Regions from separate parts of the Achromobacter sp. Root565 genome, predicted to be linked through region 1. Evidence: predicted binding sites of a transcription regulator. Region 1 holds the regulator's gene; the other holds the start of a gene.
The links. The regulator LexA, encoded in region 1, represses DNA repair genes until DNA is damaged. The targets are predictions, from matches to a motif close to ACTGTATNNNNATACAGT.
Positions count from the first base shown of each region.

Region 2: imuA (translesion DNA synthesis-associated protein ImuA) is a predicted target of LexA. The motif match lies at 5,706-5,723, and genes of this name have one in related genera.

Region 1 is NZ_LMGO01000001.1:2,090,707-2,100,481, reverse strand. Features, by position in the region: gene lon (endopeptidase La) at 1-1,592, shown strand, start outside; gene lexA (transcriptional repressor LexA) at 1,788-2,435, opposite strand; gene ASD71_RS09365 (amino acid aminotransferase) at 2,585-3,784, opposite strand; gene uvrB (excinuclease ABC subunit UvrB) at 3,860-5,926, shown strand; gene ASD71_RS09355 (low molecular weight protein-tyrosine-phosphatase) at 6,179-6,670, shown strand; gene iscR (Fe-S cluster assembly transcriptional regulator IscR) at 6,863-7,402, shown strand; gene ASD71_RS09345 (IscS subfamily cysteine desulfurase) at 7,424-8,635, shown strand; gene iscU (Fe-S cluster assembly scaffold IscU) at 8,669-9,073, shown strand; gene iscA (iron-sulfur cluster assembly protein IscA) at 9,076-9,399, shown strand; gene hscB (Fe-S protein assembly co-chaperone HscB) at 9,403-9,775, shown strand, end outside.
Region 2 is NZ_LMGO01000001.1:1,138,031-1,147,805, reverse strand. Features, by position in the region: gene ASD71_RS05140 (thiamine pyrophosphate-binding protein) at 1-686, shown strand, start outside; gene ASD71_RS05135 (tripartite tricarboxylate transporter substrate binding protein) at 746-1,723, shown strand; gene ASD71_RS05130 (SDR family NAD(P)-dependent oxidoreductase) at 1,725-2,519, shown strand; gene ASD71_RS05125 (IclR family transcriptional regulator) at 2,551-3,342, opposite strand; gene ypfH (esterase) at 3,342-4,046, opposite strand; gene ASD71_RS05115 (amino acid permease) at 4,159-5,640, shown strand; gene imuA (translesion DNA synthesis-associated protein ImuA) at 5,747-6,451, shown strand; gene ASD71_RS05105 (DNA polymerase Y family protein) at 6,381-7,850, shown strand; gene ASD71_RS05100 (error-prone DNA polymerase) at 7,852-9,775, shown strand, end outside.

The DNA.
Region 1 (9,775 bases):
CGGCCGAAGCCACCGTGGTGCGCAACTACATCGACACGCTCATCAATCTCCCCTGGAGAAAGAAGAGCAAGATCAACAACTCGATCAGCAACGCCGAAACGGTGCTGGACAACGACCACTACGGTCTGGAAAAGGTCAAGGAACGGATCCTCGAATATCTTGCCGTGCAACAGCGCGTGGACAAGGTGAAGGCGCCGATCCTGTGCCTGGTTGGCCCTCCGGGCGTCGGCAAGACCTCGCTTGGCCAGTCGATCGCCAAGGCAACGAACCGCAAGTTCGTGCGCATGGCCCTGGGCGGCGTGCGTGACGAAGCCGAGATCCGCGGCCACCGTCGCACGTACATCGGCTCGATGCCCGGCAAGATCGTGCAGAACATGTCGAAGGTCGGCGTGCGCAATCCGCTGTTCCTGCTTGATGAAATCGACAAGCTGGGCATGGATTTCCGCGGCGATCCCTCGTCGGCCCTGCTCGAAGTGCTGGATCCGGAACAGAACCACACGTTCCAGGACCACTACATCGAGGTCGACTTCGATCTGTCCGACGTCATGTTCGTGGCCACCAGCAACACGCTGAACATCCCGCCGGCCCTGCTGGACCGTATGGAAGTGATCCGCCTGTCGGGTTACACCGAGGAAGAAAAGATCCACATCGCCCGCGACCATCTGCTGCCCAAGCTGATGAAGAACAACGGCGTGAAGGAGACCGAGCTGACGGTCGACGACAGCGCGCTGCGCGACATCGTGCGCTATTACACCCGCGAAGCCGGTGTCCGTGCGCTCGAACGCGAAGTGGGCAAGATCTGCCGCAAGGTCATCAAGCAGTTGCTGACCCAAAGCGATCGCGCCAAGGCCGAGGGCAAGACGCTCGAGGTCAAGGCGGTCAACGTCACGGCCGACAACCTCAGCGATTTCCTGGGTGTGCGCCGCTACGCCTTTGGCATGGCCGAGAAGGAAAACCAGACTGGTCAGGTGACCGGCCTGGCGTGGACGGAAGTCGGCGGCGACCTGCTGACGATTGAAGTCGCGGACATGCCCGGCAAGGGCGTCATCCAGCGCACGGGTTCGCTCGGCGACGTGATGAAGGAATCGGTCGAGGCAGCGCGCACCGTCGTGCGTTCGCGGGCTCGCCGCCTGGGCTTTGCCGACAGCGTGTTTGAAAAGCACGACATGCACGTGCACGTGCCGGAAGGCGCGACGCCCAAGGACGGTCCGTCCGCGGGTATCGCGATCACCACGGCCATGGTGTCGGCGCTGTCGCGCATCCCGGTGCGCGCAGATGTCGCCATGACGGGCGAGATCACGCTGCGCGGCGAAGTGCTGCCCATCGGCGGCCTGAAGGAAAAGCTGCTCGCGGCTCACCGCGGTGGTATCAAGACGGTTCTGATCCCGGAAGAAAACGTCAAGGATTTGGCGGAGATTCCGGACAACGTCAAGAACCACCTTGAGATCGTGCCGGTGCGTTGGATCGACAAGGTGCTTGAACTGGCCCTGGAACGTCTGCCGGAGCCGTTGGCCGAGGAAGAATCCGTCAAGGATGCCCTGGTTGCCAAGCCGGCTGAACCCGGCTCGACCGACCCGGTCATGAAGCACTAATGGCGTCTTGAACGCAGGACGCTCTCGAAAGAGGGCGTCCGAAGCCCAGGGGTGGCGCAAGTGTTGCGAACGCCCCGAAAGCAAAAAACCCCGCTCACATGAGCGGGGTTTTGTTTTTTGAGCTTGGGCCCCCCTGCAAGGGGCGGGGCGCAGGCCGCATGATGGCGGCCCGACTTTACATAGGCCGAGCCCGGCCTAGTGCAGCGCCTGGGTGCGGATGAGGCCCACTGCAATGCCTTCGAGCGCAAATTCCTGATCGGCCTTGACCACGATGGTTTCGAAGTCGGGATTTTCGGGCAGCAGCTCGATGTGGCCGTTCTGGCGCTGAAGGCGCTTGACCGTGACATCGTCGCCAATACGAGCCACCACGATCTGGCCATTGCGGGCTTCAGATGCCTTTTTGACAGCGAGCAGGTCGCCTTCGAGGATGCCTGCGTCGCGCATGCTCATGCCGCGCACCTTGAGCAGATAATCGGGCGCCTGTGCAAAGAGGCTAGGGTCTACGCCGACTTCGCGTTCAACGTGCTCGGCTGCAAGAATCGGGCTGCCTGCCGCAACGCGGCCGACGAGCGGCAATAGGAGCTGGGCGAGGGCGGGGATGGGAAGCGAGGACTGGACCGGTGTGGTGGCGTCCTTCAAGCGGATGCCGCGCGAGGCGCCGGCCGTGAGTTCGATGGCGCCCTTGCGAGCCAACGCCTTGAGATGGTCTTCGGCGGCGTTGGGGGAGCGGAAACCCAGGGCCTGGGCGATTTCGGCACGCGTCGGCGGAAAGCCGGTGCGCGTGACCGTTTGCCTGATGAGGTCCAGGATTTGTTGTTGGCGATCCGTGAGTTTGCTGGCCATGGCGATGATCCGTTGCGAGCGGACTGTACATATATACAGCGCCATTCTGGGGGACGCAGCGTAAAAAAGCAAGCCGGTCGCGAGGCCAACAAAAACGGGACCCGCAGGTCCCGTTTTTGGTTGAAGACGGCGCGGCGCCGCCTGGCGATTTACAGCACGGCCGCGATGCCGGCTGCGACCTTGTCGATGTTGCCGCTGTTCAGCGCGGCCACGCAGATGCGGCCGCTGGACACGGCGTAGACGCCGTGTTCTTCGCGCAGCCGGTCCACCTGAGCGGCGGACAGACCCGAATACGAGAACATGCCGCGCTGCTTCAGCACGAAGCTGAAGTCCTGCTTGCCGCCGTGCTCTTTGATCTTGTCGACCAGCTGCGCGCGCATCAGGCGGATGCGATCGCGCATGCCGGCCAGTTCTTCTTCCCAGAGGGCGAACAGCTCGGGCGTGTTCAGCACCGTGGAGACGACCGTGCCGCCGTGCGTCGGCGGGTTGGAATAATTGGTGCGGATGACGCGCTTGAGCTGGCTCAGCACGCGGGTGGCTTCGTCCTTGCTGCCGGCCACGACAGTCAGTGCGCCAACGCGCTCGCCATACAGCGAGAACGACTTCGAGAACGACGAGCTGATGAACATGGTCATGTCCAGGTCGGCGAACAGGCGCACGACCGAGGCGTCTTCCGTCAAGCCGTCGCCAAACCCTTGGTAGGCGATGTCCAGGAACGGGACCAGGTTGTTGTCCTTCACGACAGCGGCAATTTGCTTCCACTGATCGGGGGTGGGATCGGCGCCGGTGGGGTTGTGGCAGCAAGCGTGCAGCACAACGACGGTCTTGGCGGGCGCGGCCTTGAGGTCGGCCAGCATGGCTTCGAAGTTCAGCCCGCGGGTGGTGGCGTCGTAATAGGCATAGGTGCCGACTTCAAAACCGGCGCGCTCGAACAGGGCGCGGTGGTTTTCCCAGCTGGGATTGCTGATCAGAACCTTGGAGCCCGGCAGCAACTGGTGCAGGAAATCGGCGCCAATCTTCAGGGCGCCGGTGCCGCCCAGTGCCTGCGTGGTCAGCACACGGCCGGCGGCGGCCAGCGCGGAATCCTTGCCCAGCAGCAGCGCTTGCGCACCGGCGTTGTAGCCGGCGATGCCTTCGATCGGCAGGTAGCCGCGAGCAGCAGCGGCCTCGATGCGGGCGGTTTCAGCCTTGCGCACTGCGCCCAGGAGCGGGATCCGTCCCTGATCATCGTAATACACGCCCACACCCAGGTTCACTTTACCGGGGCGGGTGTCCGCGTTGTATTGTTCGTTCAGGCCAAGAATGGGGTCGCGCGGCGCGAGCTCGACGGAATCGAATAGGGTGCTCATGGGACTCTGATGAGGTGGGTGGACGCAGTACGAAGTGCTGTGGATAATGGGGGGTTTACCCTGGAACAGTCTAGCATGCCTAAGAGCGCAATAGATCCAAGCGCGGGGGCTCCCGCCGCAGGTCCGGGATTCGTCGATTTCCCTGACAGCCCGTTTCATCTCTATCAACCCTATCCGCCGGCGGGGGACCAGCCCACGGCCATCGCAGGGCTGACCCAGGGTGTCGAAGACGGTCTCATGTACCAGACGCTTCTGGGCGTGACCGGGTCAGGCAAAACTTACACCATGGCCAACGTCATCGCGCGCATGGGCCGCCCGGCGCTGGTCCTTGCACCCAATAAGACATTGGCCGCGCAGCTCTACGCCGAAATGCGCGAGTTCTTCCCGAAGAACGCGGTGGAGTATTTCGTTTCTTACTACGATTATTACCAGCCCGAGGCCTACGTGCCGACGCGCGACCTGTTCATTGAGAAGGACTCGTCCATCAACGAACACATCGAGCAGATGCGGCTGTCGGCCACCAAGAGCCTGCTCGAGCGGCGCGACACGATCATCGTGGGCACGGTGTCGTGCATCTACGGTATCGGTAACCCCGGCGACTATCACGCGATGGTGCTGATCCTGCGCGCCGGTGACCAGATCGCCCGGCGCGAGATTCTCGCGCGCCTGGTTGCCATGCAGTACACGCGCAACGATGCCGAATTCACGCGTGGGGTTTTCCGCGTGCGCGGCGAGACCATCGACATCTTCCCGGCGGAAAGTGCCGAGCTCGCCTTGCGTGTCACGTTGTTCGATGACGAAATCGAAACCCTGGAACTGTTCGACCCGCTGACGGGCCGCATCCGCCAGAAGTTGCCGCGATTCACCGTCTATCCTGGCTCGCACTACGTGACGCCGCGCGATACCGTGCTGCGCGCCATCGAAACCATCAAGGAAGAGCTGCGCGAACGCGTCAAGCGCTTCGTCGATGATGGTCACCTGGTGGAGGCCCAGCGTCTTGAACAGCGAACCCGCTTCGACCTGGAAATGCTGCAGGAGCTGGGTTTCTGCAAAGGCATCGAGAACTACTCGCGTCATTTGTCGGGCGCCGCGCCGGGCGACCCGCCACCGACCCTGATTGATTACCTGCCGTCCGACGCGCTGATGTTCATTGACGAAAGCCACGTCACGATCGGCCAGCTCAGCGCCATGTACCGCGGCGACCGCTCGCGCAAGGAAACGCTGGTGCAGTACGGCTTCCGGCTGCCCTCGGCGCTGGACAACCGTCCACTCAAGCTCGAGGAGTTCGAAACCCGGATGCGCCAATGCGTGTTCGTATCGGCAACGCCGGCCGCGTACGAGCAGGAGCACGCGGACAACGTAGTGGAGCAGGTGGTGCGTCCCACGGGGCTTGTCGACCCGATCGTGCAGGTGCTGCCTGCCCGCACGCAGGTGGATGATCTGCTGGGCCAGATCAAGACTCGCGTTTCGCAAGGCGACCGCGTGCTGGTCACGACGCTGACCAAGCGGATGGCCGAAGACCTGACCGACTTCCTGAGCGAGCATGGCGTGAAGGTGCGCTACCTGCACTCGGACATCGATACGGTCGAGCGCGTCGAAATCCTGCGCGACTTGCGCTTGGGCACCTTCGACGTGCTGGTGGGCATCAACCTGCTGCGCGAAGGGTTGGACATTCCGGAAGTGTCGCTGGTGGCCATCCTGGACGCGGACAAGGAAGGTTTCCTGCGTTCAGAGCGCAGCCTCATTCAGACCATTGGGCGCGCGGCGCGCAACCTGAACGGTCACGCCATTCTGTATGCCGACCGAATCACGGATTCCATGAAGCGCGCCATGGACGAAACCGCGCGCCGGCGCACGAAGCAGTTGCAATTCAACGTCGACAACGGCATCACGGCGCGCGGTGTGCATAAGGCAGTACGCGAACTGATCGACGGTATCGTGGCGCCTGCCCAGCACGACACGCTGGAAGCGGCGGTGCCTGCGGAATTGTTGAAGGACGAGAAGGCCCTGGCGCGCGAGATCAAGCGCCTGGAGAAACTGATGATGGACCACGCCCGCAACCTTGAATTTGAACAGGCTGCGGCCGCGCGAGATTCGCTCAATGCGCTCAAGCAACGGGTGTTGCTCGACGGGGCAGTTTAGGGCCGGATCATATGTTTCAAGTCATGTCTCGTTGCTTACTGCGGGCTGAAATTGTGCAAAAAGTGGTGCGTTGCCATCATGGTGTAACCATTCCGGAATTTTGCGCTGCTTGAGTCTCATGGGGTACCTGAATATCAGCTTGCAAGTCCATGATTTTGTTGTTGTTATGTGGGCCTTTAATTTGCGCTGCATCAATTGCGCGAGTGCAAAAAAAGCTTGCCTTATCTCGGGTTTTCCCGCACACTTGCTCCCATGATGACCAAGGTACTTTTCGTTTGCATGGGCAATATCTGTCGCTCGCCGAGCGCAGAGGGCGTGTTTCGCCATTTGGTGAATGACGCGGGTTTGGGCGATGTTGTTCGCATCGACTCCGCGGGCACGCACGCGTTTCATATCGGCGAGGCGCCTGATGCCCGGGCGCAGGCTGCGGCACGTAAGCGCGGCTACGAGATCACTCACTGCGAGGCGCGTCAGGTCACCGCGGAAGACTTCCGTGACTTCGATCTTATCCTCGCCATGGATTGGGACAATCTGTCCGCCATGCAGCAGCAATGCCCCAAGGCGTATCAGCACAAGCTGATGCTCCTGATGCGCTTTGCCAATGAGTTCGAAGAAGCCACCGTGCCCGACCCGTACTACGGCGGCGCCGACGGCTTCGGCAAGGTCCTGGACTACCTGGAAGATGCCTGTCAGGGCGTCCTCGAATTGGTCCGCAAGCGCGCTACCCAGTACCAGGCTGCCTGATCGGCCGGTTGCAGAGCCGCTCGCAGGGCGGCTCTCAAGGCACAAGGCAGTAAATAACCGCGCAGATGCGCGGTTTTTTGTAGCTGGGAGCCATACCAAATTAGTCGGGAATAGGCTATACTTGAGCCAATTACTCGGGTATTGACCGCTGGATTCGCTGGCGGCCATTGCCGGAATCACAGGGAATTCACCATGCGGCTAACTACCAAAGGGCGTTTCGCCGTGACTGCCATGATCGACTTGGCTATGCGGCAGCATAGCGGCCCGGTCACTCTTGCGGCCATCAGCCAGCGTCAGAACATTTCGCTTTCGTATCTGGAACAGCTCTTCGGAAAACTCCGTCGTCACGAGCTCGTGGACAGCGTCCGCGGCCCGGGCGGCGGTTATTCGCTTGCGCGTCTGGCGCGCAACGTGACTGTTGCAGACATCATTTTCGCCGTCGACGAACCGCTGGACGCCACGAGCTGTGGCGGCAAGCGGGACTGTACGAGCGGCAACGACGGCAAGCCGGGCAAGTGCATGACGCATGAACTCTGGGCTACGTTGAATCGCAAGATGGTGGATTACCTGGATTCGGTGTCCCTGCAGGATCTCGTCGATCAGCAGCGCGTGCGCCAGTTGCAGGAAGCCACGAATCAAGCGCAGGCCTGCGCAGTGCGTGTGAACCGGGTGGGAGGCGCTACCGCCGCCAACGCTCCGACCACCACTGTTGCTGCCAACGCCACCGTATAAGAAGTATCAGGAGTTGTAGAAATGACCACCCGTCCTATCTATCTGGATTATTCGGCCACGACGCCCGTTGACCCCCGCGTCGTCGACGCGATGGTGCCCTGGCTCTATGAGAACTTTGGCAACCCGGCGTCGCGCAGCCATGCGTTTGGCTGGGAGTCCGAAGAAGCCGTCGAACGCGCCCGCGAAGAAGTCGCCAAGCTGGTCAATGCCGACCCGCGCGAAATCGTCTGGACCTCCGGCGCCACCGAATCCAACAACCTCGCCATCAAGGGCGCGGCCAACTTCTATGCCGAGCGCGGCAAGCACATCATCACGGTCAAGACGGAACACAAGGCGGTTCTGGACACCTGTCGTGAGTTGGAGCGCCAGGGCTTCGAAGTCACCTACCTGAACGTCAAGGACAACGGCCTGATCGACCTGGATGTCTTCAAGGCTGCGCTGCGTCCCGATACCGTGCTGGTGTCCGTGATGATGGTGAACAACGAAATCGGCGTGATCCAGGACGTGGAATCGCTGGGCGAGATCTGCCGCGAAAAGGGCATCATTTTCCACGTCGACGCCGCTCAGGCGACCGGCAAGGTGGAAATCGACTTGCAAAAGCTGAAGGTCGACCTGATGTCGTTCTCGGCGCACAAGACTTACGGCCCCAAGGGCATCGGCGCGCTGTATGTGCGCCGCAAGCCGCGTATCCGCATCGAAGCGCAAATGCACGGCGGCGGTCATGAGCGCGGTTTCCGCTCGGGCACGCTGGCCACGCACCAGATCGTCGGCATGGGCGAAGCCTTCCGCCTGGCGCGCGAAGAAATGGGCACCGAAAACGAGCGCATTCGCATGCTGCGTGATCGCCTGTGGAACGGCCTGTCGGAAATCGAAGAGGTCTACCTCAACGGCGACATGGACCAGCGCGTGCCGCATAACCTGAACGTGAGCTTCAACTACGTCGAAGGCGAGTCCCTGATCATGGCGATCAAGGAGCTTGCGGTTTCCAGCGGTTCGGCTTGCACCTCGGCCAGCCTGGAGCCTTCGTACGTGCTGCGCGCCCTGGGGCGCAACGATGAACTGGCGCACAGCTCGATCCGCTTCACGCTGGGTCGTTTCACGACCGAGAAGGAAGTGGACTTTGCGGTCGAACTGATCAAGAGCCGGGTTGGCAAGCTGCGCGATATGTCGCCGCTTTGGGAAATGGCCAAGGAAGGCATCGACTTGAACACCGTGCAGTGGGCCGCGCACTAAGCGCCCGCGCCTTGATATACGTGGAGAATTAACATGTCTTACAGCACCAAAGTTCTGGATCACTACGAAAACCCCCGCAACGTCGGTTCGTTCGACAAGTCGGACGACTCGGTGGGCACCGGCATGGTGGGCGCGCCGGCCTGTGGCGACGTCATGAAGCTGCAGATCAAGGTGAACGAAGCCGGCGTGATTGAAGACGCGCGCTTCAAGACCTACGGCTGTGGCTCGGCCATCGCCTCCAGCTCGCTCGTGACCGAATGGGTCAAGGGCAAGACGCTGGATCAAGCGATGAACATCCGCAACACGCAGATCGCCGAAGAACTGGCCCTGCCGCCGGTGAAGGTGCACTGTTCCATCCTGGCCGAAGACGCGATCAAGGCCGCGGTGCAGAACTACAAAGAAAAGCATTCGGTCACCGCCGAAGCTGTGGCGGGCTGATCATGTCCGTTACCCTGACCCAACAGGCTGCCACCCATATCGGCCGCTACTTGCAAAAGCGCGGAAAGGGTATCGGCTTGCGGCTCGGCGTTAGGACGACGGGCTGCTCCGGCATGGCCTACAAGTTGGAATATGTCGACGCGGTCGAGTCGGAAGATGTCGTCTTCGAGAGCTTTGGCGTGAAGGTCTTCATTGACCCCAAGAGCCTGTCGTACCTCGATGGCACGGAGCTGGACTACGCCCGCGAGGGCCTGAACGAAGGCTTCAAGTTCCGCAACCCCAACGAGAAGGCGACCTGCGGCTGCGGCGAGTCGTTCACGGTGTAAGTCTTGGCTGGTGACGATCACTTCAGCCTGTTTGGCTTGCCGGCACGATTCGACCTGGACGGCCAGGCGCTTGAACACGCCTGGCGCTCCGTTGCCGCGAAGGTGCACCCCGACCGCTTTGCCACGGCCAGCCCGGCGGAACGCCGCGTGGCGATGCAATGGGCGGCTCGTGCCAACGAGGCTTATCGCGAGTTGAAGGATCCGCTGTTGCGGGCGCGCTATCTGTGCGAGCAGGCGGGCGTGGACCTGCAGACCGAAAGCAACACGTCGATGGACGCGGCTTTCCTGATGCAGCAGATGACTTGGCGTGAGATGCTGGACGATGGGCGCGATGACGCCGGCGTCCTGGACGCGTTGCAAGCCGAACTGGACGATG
Region 2 (9,775 bases), 950 kb from region 1:
AACGCTACGTGGACGAGGTCGGCCAGGCCATGCACACCTGGCGCGAATCGGTGAACGCCAAGCTGACGTCGGCCGACCGGCCCGTGGGCATGGCGCGGCTGATGCAAGAGATCAATGCCTCGCTGCCGGAAGACGGCATCCTGGTTGCCGACGGCGGCTTCGCGGCGCACTGGGGCGGACTGCTGTTCGACACCAAGCGCGCGGGCCGCGGCTTCGTGCCGGACCGGGGCTTTGCTTCCATTGGCTACGGCATCCCCGGCGCAATCGGGGCGGCCGCGGCGGCCCCCGGACGCCAGGTGGTCAGCCTGACCGGCGACGGCGGCTGCAACATGTCGCTCGGCGAACTGGAGACCGCGGTGCGCATGAAGCTGGCCTTCACGCTGGTCGTGGTCAACAACGCGGCGTCGGGTTATATCAAGGCGCTGCAGCACCTGATGTACGGCCCGGGCAGCTACCAGTCTTCGGATCTGGTCGACACCAACTACGCCAACGTGGCGCGCGCGCTGGGCTGCAACGGCATCCGCGTCGAGGACCCCGCGGAGCTGCCGGCCGCGCTGGCAGAGGCGTATGCCTGCAAGGACCGCCCCACCATCCTGGACGTGGTGGTCACGCGCGACCCCGCGCACATGTTGCCGGGCGTGGACAGCCGGGCGGCCAAGATCAAGCCGGGCGACCGCATCGCCTGACGGTGGCGCGCAACGCCTGGTTCGACACACAACAAAATCAAGCAAGGAGACAACCCATCATGAAGCGCAGAACCTGGATCAAGCTGGCGGCCGCCGCTGCAACGCTGTCGCTGGCGGGCGCCGCCGCGGCGCAGGCCACCTACCCCGACCGCCCCATCCGCCTGATCGTGCCCTTCCCGCCCGGCGGCACGTCCGACGTGGTCGGCCGCATCTTTGCCGAGGCGCTGGCCAAGCAGATCGGCCAGCCCGTCGTGGTGGAAAACCGGGGCGGCGCGGGTGGCACCGTGGGTAGCCGCGCCGTGGCCTCGGCTGCGCCGGACGGTTATACGCTTCTGCTGGGCACGTCCAGCACCAACGGCACCAATCCCGCCGTGTACAAGAACCTGCCCTACGACGCGGTAAAAGACTTCACGCCGGTCACGCAGATCATCCGGGTGCCGGGCGTGATTGTGGTGAACAAGAACTTTCCCGCCAAGGACTATGCGTCGTTCACCGCCTTGATCAAGGGCGCGCCGGGCAAGTATTCCTACGCGTCGTCCGGCAACGGCGGCGCCACGCACATGGCGATGGAGTACTACAAGTCGCTGTCCGGCCTGGACATGATGCACGTGCCTTACCGTGGCACCGGTCCCGCGCTGAACGACGTGATCGCCGGTCAGGTGCCCATCCTGTGGGATACGGCCGCGTCGTCGATGGCGCACATCCAGTCGGGCAGCCTGCGCCCGATCGTGGTGGCCGCCAAGTCGCGCCTGCCGCAATTGCCCGACGTACCCACCTTCGCGGAAGTGGGTTTGCCCGACTATGACGCGGAAATGTGGAACGGGCTGCTGGCGCCTGCCGGCCTGCCCAAGGACGTGCTGGCCAAGCTCAACGACGCGTCGCGCAAGGCGCTGGCGGACAAGGACGTGCAGGCCAAGTACGCCGGTGTTGGCGCGTATGTTGTCGCCGACAAGCCCGAGGCCTTTGCCGCGATGATCCAGGACGACGTGACCAAGTGGAAGAAGGTGGCCGACTTCGCCCACATCTCGGCGGAATGACATGGGCGAGCGGCTGAAAGACAAGGTGGCGCTGGTGTTTGGCGCGGGGTCGTCCGGCCCGGGCTGGGGCAACGGCAAGGCCGCGGCGGCGCTGTATGCGCGTGAAGGCGCGCGGGTCTTCGCGGTGGACGTCAGGTCCGAGGCCGCGCGCGAGACGTGCGCCCTCATCGAGGCCGAAGGCGGCCGTTGCCAGGCGTTGACCGCCGACGTGACGGACTCCGCGCAGATCCAGGCCGCGGTTGCCGCCGTGCTGGCGGCCGCCGGGCGCATCGACGTGCTGCACAACAACGTGGGCATCACCGAAATGGGCGATCCCATCGAGGCCAGCGAGGAAAGCTGGCATCGCGTGCTGGACACCAACCTGACGGGCGTGTTCCTGACCTGCAAGCATGTGCTGCCCGCCATGCTGGCGCAGGGCTCGGGCAGCATCGTCAACATTTCGTCGCTGGCCTCGATCCAGGTCAATTCGTATCCGTACACCTCGTACTACGCGGCCAAGGCGGGATTGAACCATCTGACGCGGTCGCTGGCGGTGCGCTACGCGCCGGACAACATCCGCGTGAACGCCGTCCTGCCCGGCGTCATCGACACCCCGTTGATCTACAAGCAGATCGCGGGGCAATTCGACGACGTCGAGGAGATGCGGCGGCGGCGCAATGGCGCCAGCCCGATGGGGCGGATGGGGGATGCGTGGGATGTTGCCCATGCCGCGCTGTTTCTGGCGAGCGACGAGGCCAAGTACATCACCGGCGTCTGCCTGCCGGTGGATGGCGGCAAGGCCTGCGCGGGGCGCTGACGCGCTCGGCCTTGCGCCCGCCGCGCGGCGGTCAGACGCGCGGCGCCAGGTCCGCCGACAATTCCGAGGCCGCACGCTGCAATGCGGCCACCACATCGGTCAGGCGCGCGCCGGAAAGACGTGAGCGAATCGCCGCCACGCTCAACGCCGCCACCACGTGCTGTTCGCGGTCGAACACCGGCACGCCCACGCCCAGCATGTCGGGAATGATGCGGCCCGGGTTGAGCGCATAGCCATTCTTGCGCGCGGCGGCGATGTCCTCGCGCAGCATGTCGGTGGACGGCAGATCGGGCGCCGCGCTGGCGTCATAGCGCGCCAGCACACGATCGATATCGTCGTTGGGCAGGAACGCCAGCAACGCCAGGCTGCCCGCCCCCACGCCCAGCGGGCGGCGGTGGCCGACTTCCAGCGTCAGGATCTTGATGGGAAAGTCGCCGGTCTTGCGGTCCACGCAGACCGCTTCGTGTCCCGAGCGCACGGACAGGAAGCTGGTGTCGCCCGTGGATTGCGCAAGCCGGAGCACGGCGGATTCGGCGATGGCCTTGATGCCGTGCCGGCTCTCGGCCGCCAGCCCCAGGATGTAGGATTCGCGGCCAAGGCTGTAGGTCTTGAGCCGGGGATTGAGCGACAGAAAGCCTTCCTGCAGCAAGGCCGACAGCATGCGGTGCGCGGTGGGCGGCGTCAGGCCCACATCGCGCACGACGTCGGTCAGGCCCACGCCGCGCGCCGGCGCCGCCCCGACGTATTTAAGAATGCGCAGCACGCGGAAAATGCTTTGCGCGCCGCCGACGGCGTCGGCCGCGCGTTGGGGCAAACCTCCCATCAATGCACCGTCGTGCCGTCCGGCGGCGTCTGGTTCAGGCCCAGCGCGGCCTCCCAGCTGCGCAGCGGCACGCAGGTCTGCAGGCGGACGATGGCTCGCTGGATCAGGGCGGGATGCAGTTCGTGGCCCACGTGGGTGGCGATGTCGATGGTGGAGTCGCCGTGCAGTTCGGCCAGGCGGGCCTGCGCCGCCTGCGCCTGCGAAACGCTCATGACCGCGTCGTCGGCGCCGTGCAGCAGATGAATCGTGGTGTATAGCGGGGCGTTCTTGGGCAGTTGCGCGTAGCGGCCCGAGAACGCGATGACGCGGCCGGCCATGCCGTCGTGCGCCTGCACCAGCTCCAGCGCCATGATGGCGCCCTGCGAAAAGCCGGCCACCGCGGTGTCGGACTGCAGCAGGCCGAAGCGCGCCTGGGCTTCGCGCACGTAGGTTTCCAACTGCGGCATGGCCTGGGCCACGCGCTCGGCGCGGTTGTCTTCGGTGACGCCGCGCACGGAGAACCACTGCCGGCCCGCGCCGCCGCCGTCAAAGGCCTCGAAACCTTCGGGGATCAGCACGGCCGCGGTCGGAAAGGCCGCGCGCACCGCCTGGGCCAGGGGCTCCAGGCTGGCGGGCGACCCGCCCACGCCGTGCAGCAGGATGAAGAGCTGGCGCACGTCGACGCCCGGATCGGGAAGAAATTCGATAGAACTGGAAGACGCCATGAAACTGCTCCGTGCTGGCCTGAGACGGTGGGACTGCGCCCCGATTGCCGCATTGTAAAATGCGCCGCGCCCGGCATCGTACCGATGACGCGGGCCACCCTACACCTTCGTAATGCACACACCGAACATCGACTCGGGCGCCGCCGCGCCTGCCAGCAATACTGCCGACAACAATCAGCTGCACCGCGTGCTCAAGGCGCGCCACCTCACGATGATAGCGCTGGGCGGGGCCATCGGCACCGGCCTGTTCGTCGCTTCCGGCGCGGCCATCGCGCAAGCGGGTCCGGGCGGCGCGCTGATGGTCTATCTGGTGATCGGCCTGATGGTGTACTTCATCATGACCAGCCTGGGCGAGCTTGCCACGTTCATGCCGGTGTCCGGGTCGTTCTGCACTTATGCGTCGCGCTACGTCGATCCGGGCTTCGGCTTTGCGCTGGGCTGGAATTTCTGGGTGAGCTGGGCCACAGTGGTGGCGGTGGACGTGGTGGCGGCGCAGCTCGTCATGGCGTACTGGCTGCCGGACACCCCAGGATGGATATGGAGCGTGGCCTTCCTGGCGCTGACCTTTGGGCTGAACGCCTTCTCGGCACGCAGCTTCGGCGAGGCGGAATACTGGTTCGCCATCATCAAGGTGGTGGCGGTGCTGTGCTTCATCGTGGTGGGCGTGGCGATGCTGGCCGGCATCATCCACGGCGGCGGGCCGGTGGGCATGGACAACTGGAAGGTGGGCGACGCGCCCTTCGTCGGCAACGCGGCGACGTGGGTGGGCGTGGCGATGGTGGTGGCCTATTCCTTTCAGGGCACCGAACTGGTGGGCGTGGCGGCCGGCGAATCCGAAAACCCCCTGCGCAACGTGCCGCGCGCAATCAACAGCGTGTTCTGGCGCATCCTGCTGTTCTATGTGCTGGCCATCCTGATCATCGGCCTGCTGGTGCCCTACACCGATCCGCAACTGCTGCGCAACGAGGTCGAGGACATCGCGGTCAGCCCCTTCACGCTGGTGTTCGAGCACGCGGGCCTGCTGTCGGCGGCCACGGTGATGAACGCGGTGATCCTGACCTCGGTGCTGTCGGCCGGCAATTCGGGCATGTATGCGGCGACGCGGATGCTGTTCAACATGGCGGCCGAGGGCCAGGCGCCCGCGCTCTTCAAGCGGCTCACCCCGCGCGGCGTGCCGCTGTATGCGCTGCTGGCCACGACGCTGCTGGCGTGTCTGTGCCTGTTCAGCGTGGTGTACAGCCCGAAGGCCGTCTACATCTGGCTGCTCAATTTCGCGGGGATGACGGAATTCATCGTGTGGCTGAGCATCGCGGTCAGCCATTACCGCTTCCGTCAGGGCTACGTGAAGCACGGTTACGACACCGCCAACCTGCCGTACAAGGCGGGACTTTTTCCGTTCGGGCCGCTGCTGGCCTTCGTGCTGTGTCTGGTGGTCACGCTGGGACAGAACTATCAGGCGTTCCTGGAAGAACGCATCGACTGGATCGGCGTGGTGTCGACGTACCTGGCCATTCCGCTGTTCCTGGGACTGTGGATCGGCCACCGGCTGCTGCGCGGCTCGCGCTGGGTGAAGTACCAGGACATGCGGTTCTAGCACTTTTCGGGGCACTTTTCGGGGCACTTTTCGATACGTCCGGCCGGCGCAAAGCCCGGTACAATACTGTATATTCATACAGGTATTGAGCACCAGGCGCTTTGCCATGCAGCCCCCCGAACATATCCATCCCGCGTTGTGGCGCGCCACGCAGTTGGCCAAAGGCGCCGCACGCACCCTGCCAACCGGGCACGCGGCGCTGTCGGCCGAACTGCCGGATAACGGCTGGCCGCTCGGATCGCTCGTCGAACTGCTCACCCCCCATCCCGGCATCGGAGAAATCCGCCTGCTGCGTCCGGCGCTGGCCCAATTGGAAACGCGGCGTCCCATTGCCCTGGTGCAGCCGCCGCACGTGCCGCACATCGCCAGCTGGATGAGCTGGCGGCTGGATCCCCGGCAACTGCTCTGGGTGGCGCCCGAAAAACCGGTCGATGCGCTGTGGGCCAGCGAACAGATCCTGAAAAACGCCAGTTGCGGCGCGCTGATCTGCTGGCTGCCCCACGTGCGCCCCGAATCCCTGCGCCGCCTGCACCTGGCCGCCCAGGCCAGCGACCTGCTGTTCATCGCCGTGCGACCGTCCCGCGCCGCGCAGACCGCCACGCCCGCCGCCTTGCGGCTGGCGCTGGCGCCCGCGCCCGGCGGCCTGTCCGTCCACATCCTGAAGCGCCGGGGGCCTGTCTGCGACACCCCACTCTACGTGGGCCTGGAGCCCGGCGCGCTTACTCCCTCTTCTCCCCGCCATGCGCCTCTGGATCGCCGCCTACCTGCGCTGCCTGCCGCTGGACGCCCTACGCCCGCACTGGCCGCATGAACAGGAGGCGTTCGCCGTTCTGGATCAGGAACGGGTCGCCGCCCTGACGCCCGCCGCCCGCCAGGCCGGCGTGACGCCCGGCATGCGCCGCGCGGGCGCGGTGGCCATCGCCCCTGGCGTGGAACTGCTGCCCCGCAATGCGCTGGCCGAGGCCGACGCCCTGCACGGCGCGGCGCTGGCCCTCTTGCAGTACACCCCCGAAATCGCCCTGGCCGACGGCGACACCGTGCTGCTGAACGTGGGCGCCAGCCTGATGTTCTTTCGGGGGCCGCGGGCGCTGAGCCGACGGGTCGCCGCCACGCTGCGCGCGCTGGATCTGCGGGTGTCGCTGGGCATGGCGCCCACGGCCAAGGGCGCTTGGCTGCTAGCGCGGCGCGCCGGCCGGCGCGTTCCCCGCCGCACACTGAAGCTGTCCACCCTGGCGCGGCGGCTCGATGCCCTGCCGCTGTCGCTGCTGCCCCAGGCGCAAGACCGCCGCAACTGGCTGGACGACATCGGTTGCCACACGCTGGCGCACCTGCGCGCCCTGCCCCGCGCGGGCCTGCAGCGGCGCAGCGCGCCCGATCTGCTGCAGGCGCTGGACGCCGCTTACGGCCAGGTACCCGAACTCTACCGCTGGCTCGAACCGCCCAACCAGTTTTCGCGGCGGATCGAGCTCATGGACTACATGGAGAACACCAGCGCCGTGCTGGCCGTGGCGGGCCGGCTGGCCGAGCAGCTGGGCGGCTGGCTGACCGCCCGCCAACTGGCCGTGCGGCGCGTGGTGCTCAGCATGGACCACGAACGCGGCCGCCACGCCCGCCCGCCCACCGAACTTGAAGTGGCCCTGGCCCAGCCCATCTGGCAGGCGCCCCAGCTGCTGCATCTGCTGCGCGAAAAGCTCAACCACTTCACGCTGGAAGCCCCCGTCATCGCCGTGACGCTGCACGCGCCCGACACCGTCGAGCAGCCCGCCGCCAGCACCACGCTGTTCCCCGAGCCGGGCGGCACCGCCGCCGACCACGCGCGGCTCCTGGACCTGCTGGTGGCGCGGCTGGGCCGCGACCGGGTGCGCCATGCCCAGCCCACCGCCGACCACCGCCCCGAAGCCGCCAACGCTTGGGGCGACGCGCTTGCCGCGCCCGAACGCCCCGTCCCTCTTCCGCCGCTGCTCGACCGCCCGTTCTGGCTGCTGGAAACCCCGCAGCCCCTCAAGCTGTCGGGCCATCGCCCCCACTACGCCGGCCAGGCGCTGCGGCTGATGCGCGGCCCGGAACGCATCGAAAGCGGCTGGTGGGACCCCGCCCTGACCGTGCGCGATTACTTCGTCGCCGAAGACGCGGCGGGCGCGCGCTACTGGATTTACCGCGAGCGCGACGCCGAGGACGCGCGCTGGTTCCTGCACGGACTGTACGCCTGACATGCGCATGGACGACGACGCCCCCGATCCGCTGGACCCCGCTGAGGTCCTGGCCCAGTTGCCCGGCTATGCCGAGCTGCAATGCCAGTCCAATTTTTCTTTCCTGCAAGGCGCCTCGCACCCCGAGGAACTGGCCGCGCGGGCGGCCGAGCTCGGCTACGCCGCGCTGGCCCTGACCGACGAGTGCTCACTGGCGGGCGTGGTGCGGGCCCACACCGAAGCCAAAACCCTCAAGCTGCCGTTCATCGTCGGCGCCACGTTCCAGCTGCGCGCCGCGCCCGACGCCGCACCGCTCGGCCTGACCCTGCTGGCACAGACCCGCGAAGGCTACGGCAACCTGTCGGAATTCATCACGCTGGGCCGCACCCGGGCGCCCAAGGGCGAGTACCGCCTTTCCCCGCAAGACCTTGCCGATCCGCCAGCCGGCCACGCGCATCTGCGCAGTCTGCCGGAATGCCTGGCCATCCTGACGCCCGCCTACGGCACCGACGCCGACCGCATGGCCGACCAGGCCCGCTGGCTGGCGCGCGTCTTTCCGGGCCGCGCGTGGGTGGGGCTGAATCTGCTGCATCAGTCGCGCGACGACCTGCACCGCGCCGCCGTCGAGCACGCGGCCCAGGCCTCGCAACTGCCGATCGTGGCGGTCGGCCAGGTGCAGATGCATGTCCGCTCGCGCAAGCCGCTGCACGACACACTGACCGGCATCCGCACCCGCCAGCAGGTGTCGCAATGCGGCTACGAACTCTCGGGCAATGCCGAACAACACCTGCGCAGCCGCATGCGGCTGGCCAGCCTGTATCCGCCCGACGCGCTGGCGCAGACCCTGGCGGTTGCGCGCCGCTGCACGTTTTCGCTGGACGAGCTGCATTACGAATACCCCGACGAGATCGTGCCGCCCGGCCACACGCCGGCCAGCTACCTGCGCCAGGAAGCACTGGCCGGGGCCGCCCGGCGCTTTCCCCAGGGTGTGCCCGACAGCGTCACGGCGCAGATCGACAAGGAACTGGAGCTCATCGCGGACCTCAACTACGAGGCCTACTTCCTGACCGTCTACGACATCGTGCAGTTCGCCCGCAACGCCGGCATCCTGTGCCAGGGCCGGGGCTCGGCCGCCAACTCCGCCGTGTGCTATTGCCTGGGCATCACCGCGGTGGACCCGCAGCGCGGCAACAACCTGTTCGAACGTTTCATCAGCAAGGAACGCAACGAACCGCCCGACATCGACGTCGACTTCGAACACCAACGCCGCGAAGAAGTCATCCAGTACATCTACGGCAAATACGGCCGTGACCGCGCCGCCCTGACCGCAGTGGTCATCTCGTACCGACCGCGCAGCGTGCTGCGCGACACGGGGCGCGCGCTGGGCGTGGACCCGGGCGTCATCGACGCCGTGGCCCGCGCGCACCAATGGTGGGACGGCAAGAAGGAAATGCTGCGCACGCTGGGCGCCTGCGGCCTGGACCCGGAATCCCAGGTGGCGCGCCAGTGGGCGTCGCTGGCGCAGACCATGATGGGCTTTCCGCGCCATCTGTCGCAGCATCCGGGCGGCTTCGTGATTTCACGCGGCAAGCTCTCGCGCCTGGTGCCCATCGAGAACGCCGCCATGGAAGACCGCAGCGTCGTGCAATGGGACAAGGACGACCTGGACGCGCTGAAGCTGCTGAAGGTCGACGTCCTGGCGCTGGGCATGCTGTCGGCCCTGCGCCGCACGCTCGAACTGGCCAGCCAGCGCCGCGGCCAGCCGCTGGCCCTGCAGGACATCCCGGAAGGCGACACCCCGACCTACGACATGATCTGCGACGCCGACACCATCGGCGTCTTCCAGATCGAATCGCGCGCCCAGATGACGATGCTGCCGCGCCTGAGGCCACGCGAATACTACGACCTGGTGGTGCAGGTGGCGATCGTGCGCCCGGGACCGATCC